Regions from separate parts of the Brevibacillus sp. RS1.1 genome, predicted to be linked through region 3. Evidence: riboswitches for the same ligand, from Rfam matches in the RefSeq annotation. Region 3 holds a riboswitch; each other region holds the start of a gene.

Region 1 (4,216 bases), on a different contig from region 3:
CGCCATCCTAATGATCGACCTGAATGACCCCGAAGAAGTTGCGCTTGCCGAGGAAGTAAATGCCCATCTGGTGGAGTACGCATTGAGTCGGGGAGGAACCTGCACCGGGGAACATGGTGTGGGTGTGGGGAAAATCAAATACCAGCGCAAGGAACATGGAGAAGCACTGGACGTCATGCAAGCCATGAAGCATGTGCTGGACCCGAACGGCATCTTGAATCCAGGAAAAATTTTCGGGAAATAACAGAGAGCCTGCATTCTGAACGTTTGTCGGAATGTGGGCTTTTTCTTTTGCGTAATGTGTCGAAGAGGAGAGGAGAAAGGATGATTATGCAGAATGTAGAAGATTGGTAACTGGTGCATTACATTCTGGTGTGGCAGGGAGGCAAAAATGAAGTCTATTGTTGAAATTGCCAAAAGTGCAGGTATCGAAGAACAGCATTTGGAGCTATACGGAAAATATAAAGCCAAACTATCAGATGAACTATGGGAGCAAGTGAAGGATCGCCCTGATGGCAAACTGATTCTTGTTACAGCGATGAACCCCAATCCGGCGGGAGCAGGCAAGACGCTCACGACGATTGGTCTGTCACAATCTTTAAATCATCTCGGGAAGAAAACAATGGCAGCACTTCGCGAGCCGTCCTTGGGTCCTTGCATGGGGATCAAAGGAGGCGCAACTGGAAGCGGCCAGGCACAAATTCTCCCTGCTGATGAAATTAACCTGCATTTTACAGGGGACATTCACGCGATTACAGCTGCACATAACTTGTTGGCAGCGATGATCGACAATCATATTTTCCATGGCAATCCGCGCGGACTCAATCCAAAGAAAATCGTCTGGAAACGAGCTATGGACATGAACGACCGCGCACTGCGAAACATCGTGGTTGGTCTGGGTGAGGGCAATGGAATGACGCGTGAGGATGGCTTCATGATTACGACAGCGTCGGAAATCATGGCGATCTTATGCTTGAGTGAGAATCTAGCAGACTTGCGCGAGCGGTTGAACCGTATCATTATTGGCTACGATTTCAATGATCAGCCTGTACGGGCAGAAGAAATCAACGCGGTTGATGCGATGTGCGTTCTCTTGAAGGAAGCTATCAAGCCCAATCTCGTACAGACAATCGAGGGAACCCCGGTCATCATTCACGGTGGACCTTTTGCCAATATCGCACATGGGTGCAGCAGTGTGATCGGAACCAAAATGGCCTTGAAGCTGGCAGATTACGTCGTAACAGAGGCTGGATTTGGTGCCGACTTGGGGGCCGAGAAGTTTTTTGACATCAAGTGCAGAAAAGCAGGTCTGACTCCATCGGCTGCTGTCGTGGTCATTACGGTTCGTTCGTTGAAATACAACGGCGGGGTAAAAGTACCTGACTTGGCAGTGGAGAACTTGTCTGCTCTGGAAAAAGGCTTCGAAAACGTCAAGCGACATCTGGAAAACTTACAGAAGTTCGGTGTGCCAGCAGTGGTGGCCATCAATCATTTTGCGACAGATACCCAAGCAGAGATTGATGCTGTCATTGCGCTGTGCCAAGCGGCTGGAGCCGAAGCAGCGCTCTCTAAAGTGTGGGCAGAAGGAGGAGCAGGCGGTGTCGAGCTGGCTGAAAAAGTAATTCGAGCAGCAGAGCTGCCTTCGTCCTTCCGATTCTTGTATGAGGAAGGCCTCAGCATTAAAGACAAGATTGAGACTGTCGTGAAAGAAGTATACCGTGGATCAGGAGTTGTCTTTTCGCCGTTGGCATTAAAAACGATGCAAAAGGTAGAAGAAATGGGCATGTCCCATCTGCCTGTGTGCATGGCGAAAACACCGTACTCTTTTACGGATCGCGCTGATCTGTTGGGGGCACCTGTAGACTTCACGATTCATGTGAGCGAAGTGCGCATATCAGCAGGAGCTGGTTTCATCGTGGCACTGACCGGAAGCTTGGTTACCATGCCAGGCCTCCCGAAAAAGCCGGCTGCGGAATCGTTATATGTAGACGAGGAAGGCCACGTGATTGGATTAAGCTAATCAAAAAGTGTGACAAAAAGCTGACAGCTGTAAAAGGTTGTCAGCTTTTTTTCCATTTTGAGGTTTATTCGCAGAAAGTTATGGGAAATGAAAGGTGAGATTGAAAAAAAGTGAACTTAATTGAAAAACAACAAGGAATGACAAAGGCAAACTTGCTGAAAGGCAGGGACGCAAAGCCACGGGTCTAAGGACGAAGGTTAAATGACTTTCGCAGCTAGGACAGCCGGGTTGCCATACCGTAGTCATGATGGGCTGTCGGTGGGCAGTCTTTTTTTTGTTGAAAAAAAGAGAAGGGAGAAGGGATTCGGTATGAAAAATAGTTTGAAGAATAAGCTAATTATCGTTTTGTGCCTGCTGTTGGTGATAAGTTTGGGTACGGTTTGCGGTGCAAGCTATTGGAGTGCTTCCAACCTTTTGGCAAACAGTCTGGACAAAGAAGCTGAGCTGTCAGCTAGCAATCTCTCGATTCGTATCGATGGTTTCTTTCAAGAGAAAATTGAGATTGTAAGAGCGATAGGAGGGTTGATGTCGGCAGATCAAAATGTCGAACAAGACCTGAAACTCATTCAAGAAGCCCAAAAGAAAAACCCCGAGTTTGAGACGTTCTTCTTTTCGCATGACTTAAGCGGTAAGAAAGTGATCAATTTCAAGGGTGAAGTGACCGACATCTCAGATCGTCCGCATATTAAGGAAGCCAGCAAAGGGGAAGGGAAGGTTGTTGTCTCTGAGCCAGTCGTTTCGAAGCGGACAGGGAATAACATCGTGACACTGGTCGTTCCATTGATGAAGGACAACCGTCAATACGGTTACATCGGTTCTACGATTCCAATCAATGAGATCCAAAAAAAGGTGTCTGAAGAGAAATTTGGCGAATTAGGTTACGCCTTTTTAGTAAGCAAAACAGGAACATTTATTTATCATCCGAATAGCGAGTACATTCTGAAGGAATCCATTCTCAATATGGGGATTCTTCAACTTCAGACTGCTTTTGAAGATATCAAGCAAGGGAATCATGGAATCGCCCAATACGAATACGAGAATACAGAGCGATTTGCTTCCTATGCGCCAACCAATTTGAACTGGGGGGTATACATCACTGCACCCGTAGCTGAGCTGCATGCGCCTGTCGATCAACTGTTAGTCCGATTGACGGTTATTTCCCTCATCGTATTGGGGCTTGGGGTTGTCCTCGTTTATTTCTTGGCTGTACGCATGGTGAAACCAATTGAGCGTCTGAATCACGCAGTAAATGTAGTGGCGCAGGGTAACTTGAAAGAGACCGTAACGGTTGACGGAAAAGACGAGATTGCGGTTCTGTCCCGTGACTTTAACCAGACGGTATCACACTTGAAAAATTTGATCGAAGACGTATCACTGTCGTCTGATCAAGTTCAGCGTTTTAGTCAGGAAGTATCCGAAGGTATTAAACAAGCAACGGAAAACATCAACCAAATCGGCTTGTCTATCGAACAGATTTCTGAGGGAGCAGAGGCGCAGGCATCCAGCTCGCAGGAAGTCGCATTGTCGATGACTGACATGGCAGCAGGCATCGTGAAAATCGCAGAGACGTCTGCACATGTTTCTGAGGCTGCCCAGATCGCAACAGAGCAGGCTGAGCAAGGGACTGCTGTGGTAGAGCAGGCAGTTCGCCAGATGGGAAGCATTGGGGAGGGAACTTCGAAGGCGACTGTAGCCATCGAGCAGCTCAACAATCGCTCCAAAGAAATCGAAGGCATTCTCGATACGATCAGTCAGTTGACCTCGCAAATCAATTTGCTTGCCTTGAACGCTTCGATTGAGGCAGCACGTGCTGGCGAGCATGGACGTGGGTTTGCTGTAGTTGCTGGTGAAGTGAAAAAACTGGCGAACCAATCCGAGGAATCCGCATCGAAAATTGCAATGCTGATCGGGGAAATCCAGCAGGATACTCATCACGCAGTAGAGGTTATGACCGAGGGGAACCAAAACGCACAGCAAGGTATCCAACTGGTCGAAGAGGTTCGCGAAATCTTCGAGCATATTTTGGAATCTTCCCGGAACGTTGCCGCGCACATTTTGGAAGTATCCGCAGCATCTGAGCAAATGTCAGCAGGCTCCCAACAGGTGAGTGCTTCTGTAGATGAAATGCATACCATTGCAAAGCATGCTTCACTCGACGCGCAAACAGTGGCAAGGGCAACCGAAGAGCAGCTTCAA
Region 2 (4,216 bases), on a different contig from region 3:
GGATTCGACTGGGATATGCAGATACAAACCAAAGTTGGTCTTGGGAATCGGGGAGTAGGTGACAACGTATTCCTTACCATTGTCCGAGTAGCTGTATGAGCCCTTTTCCGTTTTTCCTGATTTCAGGATTTCCATTAATGATTGCGGCAGACCGGATTCCGCAAGCGGTTTGCCGATCAGATCCTGGGTAGGATGGTATTGAATTTGATCCTTGTTATCAACGAGAATCGGATAACCATCGTTGCCTACTTTCAAATCTTTGAGAAAGGTAGCTGTGAAGTCATCTACATTGACGAGCCCGGTCAAGACACCAAGCTTCTCGTTGTTTTTCCCTTTTACAGGGGAAGCGACGATGATAGAGCGATTGCCGGTTGTCTTCGCAACAAGAACATCGGAGAAGCTGGGCTTGTCCTGCATACCGTCTTTGAAGAATTGGCGCTCGCCAAGATTGATTCCAACGCTTTTGGGGAACGTATCAGCCGTTACTTTTCCATCGCTTGCGATAAACGTATTTCCGTCATACAGCTTCATTTCCTCGGTAAACTTGCGAATGAATTCATTTTTTGCTGCTGCATCATCGGATTGAATATCCGAGGTGCGGGCTAAAACTTGAATTTCTGTCATACGCCGGTCCAGATATTGATCCATAGCTATGGCTGTACTGGAAGTAAGGTCAACATAGGATGATTTTTGTTTATCAATGAGAATGGATGAAAAGCTGTTCGTGATAAACAACGAAACGGCAGTAAGTGGAATGACAGCCACGACGAGAAACCAAAGAATCATTTTGTTCCTGAGCTTGTTGAACAAAAACATAGGTTTGTCCACTCCTAATCCGTGAATGCGAAATAGAAACAGTCAGACTGCTGAGATGAGCTCAGCAGTCTGACAAAATATTAATAGCCCATTGCTGCGCCTTCACCGCGAGGGTCAGCACCGCCAAATTTTACATTGGTTTGCGGGTCAATCAGGATTGCGCCGGACTGTCCCATCGCATCGGTATAGGCTGCTTCAAGCTTTTCGACTGGATGCCCACGTTTAATGAGCTCGTCCAGGACTTCTTGAGGGATGCGGCTTTCCACCTTGAGATTGTTGGAAGCAGATCCCCAGTTGCGCCCATGCAGCCATCTTGGCGCTTCGATTGCGTCTTGCACGCTGAAACCAAAGTCGACGATGCGTGTGACGAGAGCGGCTTGCGTTTGCGGCTGACCTTCTCCCCCTTGTGTTCCGTAAAGAAGATAAGGCTTGTCCCCTTTAAAGAGCATAGCTGGGTTAATGGTGTGGAAGGTGCGTTTTCCTGGTTCCAAGTGATTGATGTGTTTGGAATCCAGAGAGAAGTAGCTTCCGCGGTTTTGTAAAAGGACACCCGTATCTTTCGCTACGATGCCAGAACCCCAGTCAAAGTAGTGACTCTGAATGATGGACACGGCATTTCCATCTTTGTCGACGATCCCGAACCAGGTTGTATCGCCTTTTGGATCAAGCGGTTCTACGGATTTGGCTGCTTGCTTCATATCAATGCGCGCAGCTAAATCCTTCCCGTGCTGCTTGGACAACAGCTCATCCACAGGGATATCCGCAAAGGCAGGGTCAGTCAGCCATTTGTCGCGGTCAGCGAAAGCCTGTTTGGTAGCTTCCACAATCGTGTGGTAGTAATCGGGTGTTCCTTCACCCATGCTCTTGAGGTCAAAGTTATTCAAAACATTAAGAATAGAGAGCGATGCCATGCCTTGGGAGTTAGGTGGAACGTTATACGCTTTGTAGCCACGGTAGTCTACCGTAATGGGATCTGCCCAAGTGGAGGTATGCTTTTCAAAATCTTTCAACGTGAGCAATCCGCCGTTGGCTTTCATGTCTGCTACGATTTTTTTAGCAACTTCTCCTTTATAAAAACCGTCAGCGCCTTTTTTCGCAATGATTCGCAAAGTATTGGCAAGATCCTTTTGTTTGAGAATTTCGCCTGCTGCATAAGGATCGCCGTTGGGCTTCAGGAATGTTTTGCGGAAGCCATCAAAACGTTGAAGATTCTTCAAGTCATTGTCAGTTGGATCTGTCGCGTATTTTGTCCAATATACTTGGTTGGGGGAGACGGGATATCCGTTCTCGGCGTATCCAATGGCAGGCTCCAGCAGTCTGTTCCATTGAAGCTTATTGTTGCCCATGCTTTTATGGGCGTAGTTGTACGCCTCCCACCAGCCGGAGACGACACCAGGGACAGTGTTTGCTGATTCATAACCGCGGGACGGGATTTTTTCGTAGCCTTTGCCTTTGTAATAGTCGATGGTTGCCTTTTCGCCTGCGCGCCCACTGCCGTTCAGCGCCTTCAGCTCTTTTGTTTTGGCATTGTAGATGAGCCAGAAGTTATCTCCGCCAATGGTTGTGTAATGAGGATAGACAACAGCTAAGGTGGAAGCGGCTGTAATAGCAGCATCTACTGCATTTCCACCGTCTTCCAATGTTTTCAGGGCCGCAGCCGTAGCCAGATAGTGAGGAGTCGTCACCATTGCGTTCGGTGACATCGATGTTGGACGGTTAGCAGCTTGTGCTCCAGAGAATGTTGATACCCCGATGACAGCAGTCAGCGCGACGGTCGAGAGTTTCTTCCAGAATGACATTCCTATGAAACCTCCTTCATGATGAAAAGAATAATGATTCATTAAACCGGCTATCCGCTGTTGCCTCACCTCCTTTAAAAGTTAAAAATACACAAACATACAAAAGTAGACAAAAATAGACATTATGAGCGCAAAAAAAGACCAATGATATAGGATCATTGGTCGCGTCCTACATCAATACTTCGGTAGCTGGCAAGCGTGTCCGCTGTTGCGGAGGTAGCCCCTGTAGCTTTGCGTCGCCGGATTTCCCCGGGTATGCCGTTTCGATATCAATGGGTGAAGCATAAAATGACACATATACTGATTCAATCGTTGTGGGAAAATGTTCCTAAAACTCCGTTTGCCAATAATATAGACTATTTACCATTTGTGGTAAATAAGAAAAATATTTTAATCCGGAAAAATAGTTAGGAATGCTATGTATTTTTCGACAGATATTCACACACCTCCTGGGGCAAAGCTGCTTATGATGATAAAAAGGCACATTTGCCAAGGAGTGAAACAAAGACCATGATGCATCCCGATACAGAATTGCGCTATATCAACGATGAGATCGGGTACGGTGTGTTTGCGACAAGGTTTATCCCAAAAGGAACGATTGTATGGGCACAGGATGATTTGGACCAAGTATTGGACCCTGCATTTGTGGAAAGACTTGACTCATTACGAAAACAGGACGTACAAAAATATTCGTTTAAGAACCAGTTCGGAAAGTATATTCTTTGTTGGGATAAGGCAAGGTACGTGAACCACAGCTTTCATGCGAATTGTGTGCCGACCATGTATGATATGGAATTGGCTGCACGGGATATTTTTCCGGGCGAAGAGCTAACTGATGATTATGGAACGTTAAATTTGGATGAACCTTTTGAGTGTTTGCCCGAGTCCGACACGGACCGCTCCCGTGTAATGCCCGATGATTTGCTTCGGTATTACCCGCAGTGGGATCGGATTGCAGCGGAAGCATTCCAACGGTTCAATCATGTTGAACAGCCTTTGCTGCATCTGATTCCCTCGAAGCATCTCGAAACGATTCGTGGGATTACGGAGCAGCGCTTAGCCATTGATTCTGTTATTCACCTGTATTGCAGGTCACAATGGCAAACGGGGCAGCAATGGGAGACGTGAGCGGGTCGGTCAACGACCCGATTTTGTTGAACTCTGGGAAGAGAATCAGTATTATGGAGTGTAAAGGTGAAGTGAAAGGTTGATTTCATTGGAAAACAAGGTAGCGGCATCCAATTTTATCCGCAATATCATGATTGATGACTTGCAAGAGGGCAAAGTAAAGGAAATCATTACCCGCTTTCCCCCAGAACCGAACGGGTATCTCCATATTGGACATGCAAAAGCAATCTGCCTCAACTTTGAGTTGGCACGAGAATTCTCCGGCAAGGCCAACCTGCGTTTTGACGATACGAACCCGGTGAAGGAAGACATCGAATACGTAGAAGCCATCAAAAGGGACGTTCAATGGCTTGGCTTCGAATGGGACGGGTTGTTTTTTGCATCTGATTACTTTGAAGAGATGTACAACCGAGCGGTGCTGTTGATTAAAAAAGGTCTGGCTTACGTAGACGATCTGTCTCCTGAAGACATGC
Region 3 (4,216 bases):
AGAGGCAGCCCGAAGCAAATAAACAACAGCTGCAATAAGAGAGGCGTCCCACGCATCACATATACATACGTATGCGCGAGCCAGGCCAGCGCCTTATTACTGCTCTTTGCCAGTAAGGTGATCAGAAAACCTAATGGAATGGAAAGCAGAATGGCGATGAGAAACAACAGCACCGTCATCTGCGCCCCTTCTAGCATGGGCTTCGTAATGGAGAGAATGTAGTCTACGCTCATCTTGGTATGCTCCTAATCCTGAAAATAAAAGCGTGGCTTCGCCAATCATGCGGCGAAGCCATCGCTGTTCTGCTTATTTCAATACACGATTTTCGCCGAACCATTTTTCCGATATTTTTGCAGCTGTACCATCCTGATTCATTGCATCCAGTGCTTTTTGCAGCTCTTTTTGCAATGCCTCGTTGCCTTTTTTGACGCCAATTCCATATTCCTCAGGAGACAGCGATTCTTCTAACTGCTTAAATGCTCCCGGCTCTTTTGCCATATAGTAATCGGCCACAATCTGGTCGATGACGACTGCTTCTACACGACCGATCTTCAAATCACTCAGTGCCAGTACGTTATCAGGGAACTCGGTAATCGATTGGACCTGATTTTTGATATCACTCGCATTAATCGCGTCAGCTGCGGAAGACAGCTTTTGCAAACCAATTGCTTTACCAGCCAAGTCTGACAGCTTGGTCAAGTTGCTATTTGCCTTCGTGACCACTACTTGTGCGTTTTTCAGATAAGGCTTGGTAAAGAGAACCTTCCCTTTTCTCTCATCTGTAATCGTATATCCATTCCAGATCAAGTCAATACGACCACTGTTTAGTTCAGACTCTTTTGCACTCCAGTCGATTGTTTGAAACTCAACTTGTTTTCCCATTTTTTCGCCAGCTGCACGTGCATAATCAATATCAAAACCGACTAGCTCATTTTTCTCATCCCGGAAACCCATCGGTGCAAACTTATCATCAATTCCGATAATCAGCTTATTTGCGTCAGCGCCAGTTTTTGCGCTGGAACAGCCCACTACCAACGAAACCACCGCACCCAACAACAATGACATCCATGCTATTTTCTTCATCGTGATGATCCCCCTCGTTTCCCTGCTCTATATTTTACTCTGATAAAGTGGTAATACGTTAACAAGGTATCATGATAGCATATTAGCAAGGAATAGTCGATACTTTAGTAAACAAAAGCACCTTAGAAATATACGCCAAATAATTGGGGAAAATGCCCGGCTACCTCCAACACGAAAAAGCCCTCCGCATTCAATGGAGAGCTTTTTCGTGTTGGAGCTATATACATCCGCTCCCTATCCTTACGCCTGATTGCACACTTTGATATATGAAACATTTCTCACGTTGATGACAACATCATCATACTGGAGCCATCCGTCGTTTTGATTAGCGACCATTTGAATGATCTCTTCCGGTTCCGTGGATTCGATGCTAATCGTTTCACCGCCTCCGGAAAAGTAGAATTGAATCACTTTTGCTTCCTTCATAATATCCCCTCCTATTCCTTCTAGTTATCGGATGGTTGGAAAATTTTTGTTACGGGTGATTTTTATGTATTCCTTTCAACTCCTGAGCAGCTACGTGCATTCAAACACCAAAAACTTTTTCAGAAGGTTTCTCTTTCATCAAACAGGGGAAAGTACCTTTATATAAAGTAAATTTAGATGGGCAACAGTTCACATTCGATATCCTTGGGGAAGGCAACAAAGCCGAATGGAGCCTACCGAAGTTTTAGACATTCTGCGTACCCTAACCTAACGCCTATGAATGAAGGACTAGTTGATATCACAAATGGTTTTTTGTTCGTCTATACTTTATGAACAATTAGTTTCTTTACCCTACCAAAACTTGACAAAGTATATCTTTTGTCTTATATTTTGCATGATTATGTCCAGCAAAATTCGACACACTTTTACAAGTTTTGCTAATAAATGCAAAAGGCAAAGTCATCGAAAGGTGGCGACGCAAAACCACGGGTCTACAGTCTTTGACCATGATAGCCGGGTTGCCATCATCTTGGAACAATTATTTTGATGTTGGTAGCTTCGGTTGTTCCATTTCGATGGAACGGCCTTTTTTTGTGTTTCGTTTTTTGAAAGGGGGATGAAAGCACTCTCATTTTTGCAACAGAATGGAAAAACATAACTTTTGGGACGTCAAACATACACAACACGGTAATCAGAAAACGATGGAGTGGAGAAGTTATGTACAAACAAGTAGAAACCGTACAAGAGTTAGCTAAATTTCATGAAATCAAAGAAACAGTATGGACAAGCATGGGCTTCGAGATGGAGTACGCGAAAGAAGGCTCCGCACAATTCCTCCTACTTGCCGATGATGGTGAAGCAGGTGGAACATTTGAAATGACGCCCTTTTCCAAATCAAGTGCTTATATAAAATCACTATTTCAGGATGTTGTTACAGAAGATATGAAAGTAATGGAGGTAGACAGTCTCGCTGTTTTGCCAAAATACCGTGGACAACTAGGGCAAAAAGGAATTTGCTTGATGATAGATTACGCTGAAAAGCATGGTTATACCCACGCAATCGGGGTAGCAGATCCAACTTTTTTTAAATTTATTAACACGAAGTATCAAGTAAAGGCGATTCAGACCAAAGATATCGTCTTTTACAAAGGGGCCGATGCCATTCCGACCCTCTTTCATCTAAAAGATGTCTATGACAATAAGCACGATCCGAAATATTCCTGGTACAATTCGTCGTCGTCCAATCAAGTAAAAGTCGAGGTAGGTGGGTAACATGGATAACATTGATCTATTGAGAAGAAGAAACAATTGGGTCGTAATCGTATTCGCAAGTATTATTACAGTTGTTCAGGTCTTAAACCTCTTTCTAGGCGTCTCGTACACATTCGTTTTCACAATACTGGGTATTTTGTATGGCGTGCTGGCACCTTTTACTTACATCTCCAATCGCCCGAGCTTCCGTGAAAAAGCAGCGCCCTTCATGAAGTTCTTCAACTTAGTCGTAATCGGGATCTTCATGTTCATTGTAGTTGGACTGGACCCGCATATGATCAATATCATGACCATTATGTTCTTTGTAGCCGTCATGGGGATTTATCAAGACCGACTCATCAATATTTTAACCATTGTATCGACATTAGGCATTGTCTCTTACTACTTCCTGACACAGAGAGAATTGATTTTCCATTCGACAAGCAATCTTGACCTGATGTACTTCCTGCTCACCTTCTGCTTCGTCTCTATCACGAGCATGATGCATGCTGTATTCAATAACAAACTGCAAGAGGAAAGTGAGCAACAAAAGCAAGAAGCGATTGCCTCGAAGGAATCGTTGCAACGTGTTCTCGATCAAATTAATGAATCTCTCACCTCTATGCAAGACTATCAAGAGAATTTGAACAAGGTAACAGATGGTGTAAATGTTCGCGCTGTCGAAACCGTCGCTTCCCTGCAAGACATTATGGAGTCCTTTACGGTCCAGACTAGCAATACGGATGAGCTGCGTCGGGAAATGAGCTCGACGAATCTGCAAGTTGAGGACATGACCCGCTCTGTTACAGAGATGCATGAGTACGTAGAATCGACCAAAGAAGCCACTAGCGAGAGTGGAAAACGCATTGGCAACATCGGCAATGACTTTGAACGATTCATCACGGACATCCAAGGTACGAACCAGCTGATTCAAGAGCTCAATAAAGAAACCGAATCGATTGGGAAAATCATTCAAACCATTTCCGATATTTCTGCACAAACCAACCTGTTGGCACTCAATGCCACGATTGAAGCGTCTCGGGCAGGTGAACACGGCCGAGGATTTGCTGTCGTAGCAGATGAAGTACGCAAGCTCGCTGAATCCTCCAAGCTATCCTCCGAGTCGATCTCGAGCTTGCTCATGACCATTCGTGAAAAAATGAAGCTCGTATCGGATATGATTTCCGAGTCACAGACGTCTTTTGAGAAAAATAGCGAGGGCATCCTCGAAGTACAAGAAATGTTCACCAATGTAGACAACTACATGCAAAACTTCGCAGATAAAACGAAGAACCTGCAAGAGTTCATCGTCCATGTTCACAGCATGATTCAGGAAGTTGGCGCAAAAGTAGAAGTCAACGCCGATATTACCGACAAGAACAAAGAGAGCCTGGAAGAAGTGCTTGTTCTCGTTTCTGAGCAAAAAGACGAAGTCGTTAAGGTTTCTGGCGGCTTT
Region 4 (4,216 bases), on a different contig from region 3:
GGTTGTGCACCGAGTGCTTCGGCAGCGGACATCGCGCTTGGCTCCTGCAAATAATACATGCCAGCGGAGTGAAAAGGATGCTTGCCGGGACGAGCAGGCTTTTTGTAGCGAAACCCGTTTTCGCACCAAGGGACTGCTTCTACAGCAAACGGCGAGATTTTCAAAAAATCGTCACGCTCCACCTTCAACGGATTGACTCGCAAGCCGTGTGTCACAGGCTGATCATACGAGGAAACGAAGGCCTCATAGTCGTGTCCGAGCAAGGTTTTCATGCGCTCGATAAATGGTGTTGGTAAATTTTTTGTCATAACAGCCTCCGATGTCAGATTTTGGCCCCATGTGAAAGGAAAAGATAGAATCATGGCGAATCATAGAGAATGAGGTGAGAGCATTATGGAAGGATCCCGTGCAAAACGCTACCGCTCCCGGCGGAGGAATGACTCGGAAGTAAGCCGGTTTTGGATCATGGGGTTGTTGTTCTCACTGCTGGTGCTCGCTTTTGAATTCTTTATCGAAATACCCGCCGATGCAGATTGGCTGACCGATATGGAGATGGCTTTGTTTTCTGCCAGCTTTACGTTGCTTGCCTTTTATCTGCTCGGACTTACCTTTGCCTTTTCACGCCACCAAAAGGCAGGGAAGATCAATCACCAAATCATCATCTATGTATGGTTGGGTGCGATCTTGTTTCACTTGTTCCTGCTCATCAGCAATTTGTCCAATCAGCATGTGTACAAGGCAGGGATCATTCTATTTTTAGGACCATTGTTTTTAACTGTCTACCATTTTATCACGTACTTGGCAGCTTTGCGCGAGGAGCGTGAGGAGCAGGAGGCAGCTACAACAGCTACGCTCGAGCGTACGGCCTACCAGATGATTCTGGAGGGTGGGCGTGTATACAGCGAGCTGAGTCGCCTGAAAACAGAATATCCAGAAGTGGAGCAAATGCTTCGTGCCAACGATTTTCACGATAAACTGGAGCGCTATGCTTTGGAAATGCAGCAGTATTTGCAGGTGAAGCATTTTGAGCGTAAAGACGTGGAGCTCTTGGAGGGTCACTATTATTTCTTGGAAAACTTGCTGAGCTTGGCGAAACAACATCCGGGAATAATCGAGTCCCGCGTATATAGCCGCCGAGGTGACAATTGATGGGTACAAAGGAGAGGGAAGCGGATGTTTTGGAAAAAAGACAAAGGCCTGGCAGAAAAAGAGACAGCAGCGACGACAGCCACAACCACAATGGCAGGACAGCAAGACGCATGGAAACATGAGCTTCGCGGTCTTTACGAACAGATGGGTGCAATCCTCGCTTCGGACCAAGCAATGAACGCCGATTCCGATCAAATGGTGCGATTGGTGACGAGGATGAAGCGTGCCGTAGAGAATATCCAGGCCATTAATGAGCGGGATGATGAATCTGCGAGCCAGTTGTCGGTTCGAGGAGAGCGCCTGACAGACATCTGCAAACAATCGGTAGCGCGTGCAGATGAAGGCAATAAGGCTATGACGGACGTTGTGGAAGTCATGAGCCTGCTCGACAAAGAATCGGTTCATACGTCCAAGTCCATGAGCCTCTTGGAAGAGCGTTCTTCGGAAATTACGAGTATTGTCAAGGTAATCAGCGATATTACGAATCAGACTAACCTTCTCGCTCTGAATGCAGCGATAGAAGCTGCACGTGCGGGGGAACAAGGCCGAGGCTTTGCTGTCGTAGCGGATGAAGTACGGAAGCTGGCAGAGATGACAGCGAACTCGACCAAGACGATTGCGGAATTGATCGGCAAGATTCAAGAAGAAATCAAAGAAGCATTGTCCAACAGTGAAAAAAGCAGCAGTGCGATCAAAAATGGACTTTCCATCAGCAAGGATGCTGCACAGAAGACGGATCAGATCGCGAACGCTTTCCAGGTACTGAACGTCGAAGTGGCGGGTGTGATGGAAATCATCGCGCATCAAAAGCGTTTTGCTGACGATGTGTCCCAGCAGGTAAGTGAGGCAAAGGGCTTACTGGACGAGCTGAATGAAGGCATCACCAAGCACGTAAGAGACGCCAACGCGGTAGAGCAAATGCTCGCGACGAGCGTAAAGGATGTCAAAAAGTTATTGTGATCATGAGGAAGAAAAATCAGGAGTCCGTATCCAAGCGATGCGGACTTTTTGATATTTGTTCTTTCCTTTCACGAAATATTTACATGTTTACGTTTGACTATTCGAAATGGAGTACTATAATCAAAGTATGTTTCTCCATATCTTTCCTTTTTTCGACAAAATCTTATCAGCATTCGCTATGAATGGGCAAACCCATTGAAAAGTGGGGACGCAAAGCCACGGGCCTAATGTACACGTTACGATGGCAGCCGGGTTGCCAACGAGCAGTGTATTTTGCTGTTTTAGTATGACGGCTCCTTTCATGCGAAAGGGGCCTCTTTATTTTTCAAAAGGGAGTGGTTGTAGCATGTCAATCCTTCAAACACTGGACAAGCAGTACATCAATGGGGAGTGGCGCGACGGACTTGGCGCGAAGACATTGCAAGATATCAACCCTTACAACGGGGAAGTCATCGCAGAATTCAAAATGGCAAATCTGGAGGATATCGACGCGGCTTACAAGGCGGCAGCCAACGCGAAAAAAGAGTGGGATGAAGTGAATGCCTATACCAAATCCCGAATGTTGGAGCGTGCAGTTCGCTATATCGAAGAGCATGAAGAAGAAATCATTCAGATCATCATTCGTGAACTAGGTGGAACCCGACTGAAGGCATTTTTTGAGATCGGGCTTGTCAAGGATATTATTCGCGAGGCGGCTACGTTCCCTGTACGTATGGAAGGAAAAATTCTCCCTTCTCCCGTAGACGGAAAGGAAAATCGTTTGTATCGGATTCCCGCAGGAGTTGTCGGTGTCATCAGTCCGTTCAACTTCCCGTTCTATCTGTCGATGAAGTCCGTAGCTCCAGCTCTTGGCGCGGGCAACGGTGTCGTCCTCAAACCGCATGAGCACACGCCAATCACGGGTGGGACTCTCATCGCGAAAATTTTTGAAGAAGTAGGTCTGCCCAAAGGCTTGATCAACGTCGTTGTAACGGATATTGCTGAAATTGGCGATGGGTTTGTCTCCCACCCGATTCCGCGCATCCTTTCGTTTACAGGCTCTAGCCAAGTAGGAAGCCATATCGCGCAAGTGGCAGCGAAGCATTTCAAGAAGGCGATTTTGGAGCTAGGTGGCAATAGTGCCCTGATTGTTTTGGAGGATGCGGATCTCCAGTATGCCGTCAATGCAGCGGTATTCAGCCGCTTTACCCACCAAGGTCAGATTTGCATGTCGGCTAACCGGGTTCTGGTTCACCAAGATGTATACGATAAATTCCTCGATCTGTATGTGGAAAAAGTATCTGGTCTCAAGGTAGGCGACCCAAATGATCCAGACACGGTAATCGGTCCACTCATCAATCAACGGCAAGTCGCCAACCTGATGGCAACGATCGATGAGGCGATACGCGAAGGAGCCGTTCCTGCACTGAAAGGGGAAGTAAAAGGAAACGTGGTCGAGCCGATTGTTTTGACAGGAGTGACCACAGACATGTCCATTGCATCGAAAGAGCTGTTTGGTCCGGCTGTTTGCATCATGTCGTTTGCTTCCGAGGAAGAAGCAATTCGTATGGCGAACGAGACACCATTTGGATTGTCCGGGGCGATTCATACCCGCGATCTGGAGAGAGGTGCCCAGATGGCCAAGCGCATTGAGACCGGCATGATTCATATCAACGATGGAACGATCAATGACGAACCAATTGTGGCGTTCGGCGGTGAAAAGCATTCCGGATTGGGACGCTTGAATGGTCAATGGAGCCTAGAAGAGTTTACTACGCTAAAATGGATTTCGGTTCAGCACAAGAAGCGTCAATTTCCGTACTAATGCTAGCAAAAGATAGAGGTGAAGAGGGTCATGAACGGATACGAAGGATGGAACGAAACAGAAGCCTCCGAAAAGGGGAAAAATGCAGAACTTCTCGAGGCTTTCATCAAGGTTGCTCCCTATTTAAATGATTTGCTCAACGATGACATTACCATTGGGGTCTACGACACGGAAAAGCTATTGCGCAATGTGCCTGCCCAAACATTTTCCCTGCAGGTAAAGTCTGGTGATCCACTCCAGGAGGGAGATGTGATCACCAACGCGATTCAAAAAAACACCAAGCAGGCGATGATGGTTCCCAAG

The links. Region 3 has a riboswitch for cyclic di-GMP ahead of HP570_RS10490 (GNAT family N-acetyltransferase). Riboswitches for the same ligand answer to the same signal wherever they lie in the genome.
Region 1: another riboswitch for cyclic di-GMP. It lies ahead of HP570_RS15920 (methyl-accepting chemotaxis protein); the one in region 3 lies ahead of HP570_RS10490 (GNAT family N-acetyltransferase).
Region 2: another riboswitch for cyclic di-GMP. It lies ahead of ggt (gamma-glutamyltransferase); the one in region 3 lies ahead of HP570_RS10490 (GNAT family N-acetyltransferase).
Region 4: another riboswitch for cyclic di-GMP. It lies ahead of yfmT (benzaldehyde dehydrogenase); the one in region 3 lies ahead of HP570_RS10490 (GNAT family N-acetyltransferase).

What each region holds. Positions count from the first base shown of each region.
Region 1 is NZ_JABSVA010000004.1:339,438-343,653, reverse strand. It holds gene HP570_RS15930 (FAD-binding oxidoreductase) at 1-244, shown strand, start outside; gene HP570_RS15925 (formate--tetrahydrofolate ligase) at 392-2,020, shown strand; cyclic di-GMP riboswitch class I at 2,156-2,256, shown strand; gene HP570_RS15920 (methyl-accepting chemotaxis protein) at 2,330-4,216, shown strand, end outside.
Region 2 is NZ_JABSVA010000004.1:244,672-248,887, reverse strand. It holds gene HP570_RS15470 (methyl-accepting chemotaxis protein) at 1-816, opposite strand, end outside; gene ggt (gamma-glutamyltransferase) at 897-2,615, opposite strand; cyclic di-GMP riboswitch class I at 2,797-2,885, opposite strand; gene HP570_RS15460 (SET domain-containing protein) at 3,126-3,743, shown strand; gene HP570_RS15455 (glutamine--tRNA ligase/YqeY domain fusion protein) at 3,823-4,216, shown strand, end outside.
Region 3 is NZ_JABSVA010000002.1:1,042,303-1,046,518, forward strand. It holds gene HP570_RS10475 (amino acid ABC transporter permease) at 1-233, opposite strand, end outside; gene HP570_RS10480 (amino acid ABC transporter substrate-binding protein) at 307-1,083, opposite strand; gene HP570_RS10485 (hypothetical protein) at 1,324-1,509, opposite strand; cyclic di-GMP riboswitch class I at 1,952-2,035, shown strand; gene HP570_RS10490 (GNAT family N-acetyltransferase) at 2,227-2,781, shown strand; gene HP570_RS10495 (methyl-accepting chemotaxis protein) at 2,783-4,216, shown strand, end outside.
Region 4 is NZ_JABSVA010000007.1:82,375-86,590, reverse strand. It holds gene HP570_RS21275 (RsmB/NOP family class I SAM-dependent RNA methyltransferase) at 1-308, opposite strand, end outside; gene HP570_RS21270 (hypothetical protein) at 394-1,149, shown strand; gene HP570_RS21265 (methyl-accepting chemotaxis protein) at 1,174-2,109, shown strand; cyclic di-GMP riboswitch class I at 2,285-2,370, shown strand; gene yfmT (benzaldehyde dehydrogenase) at 2,456-3,913, shown strand; gene HP570_RS21255 (methyl-accepting chemotaxis protein) at 3,944-4,216, shown strand, end outside.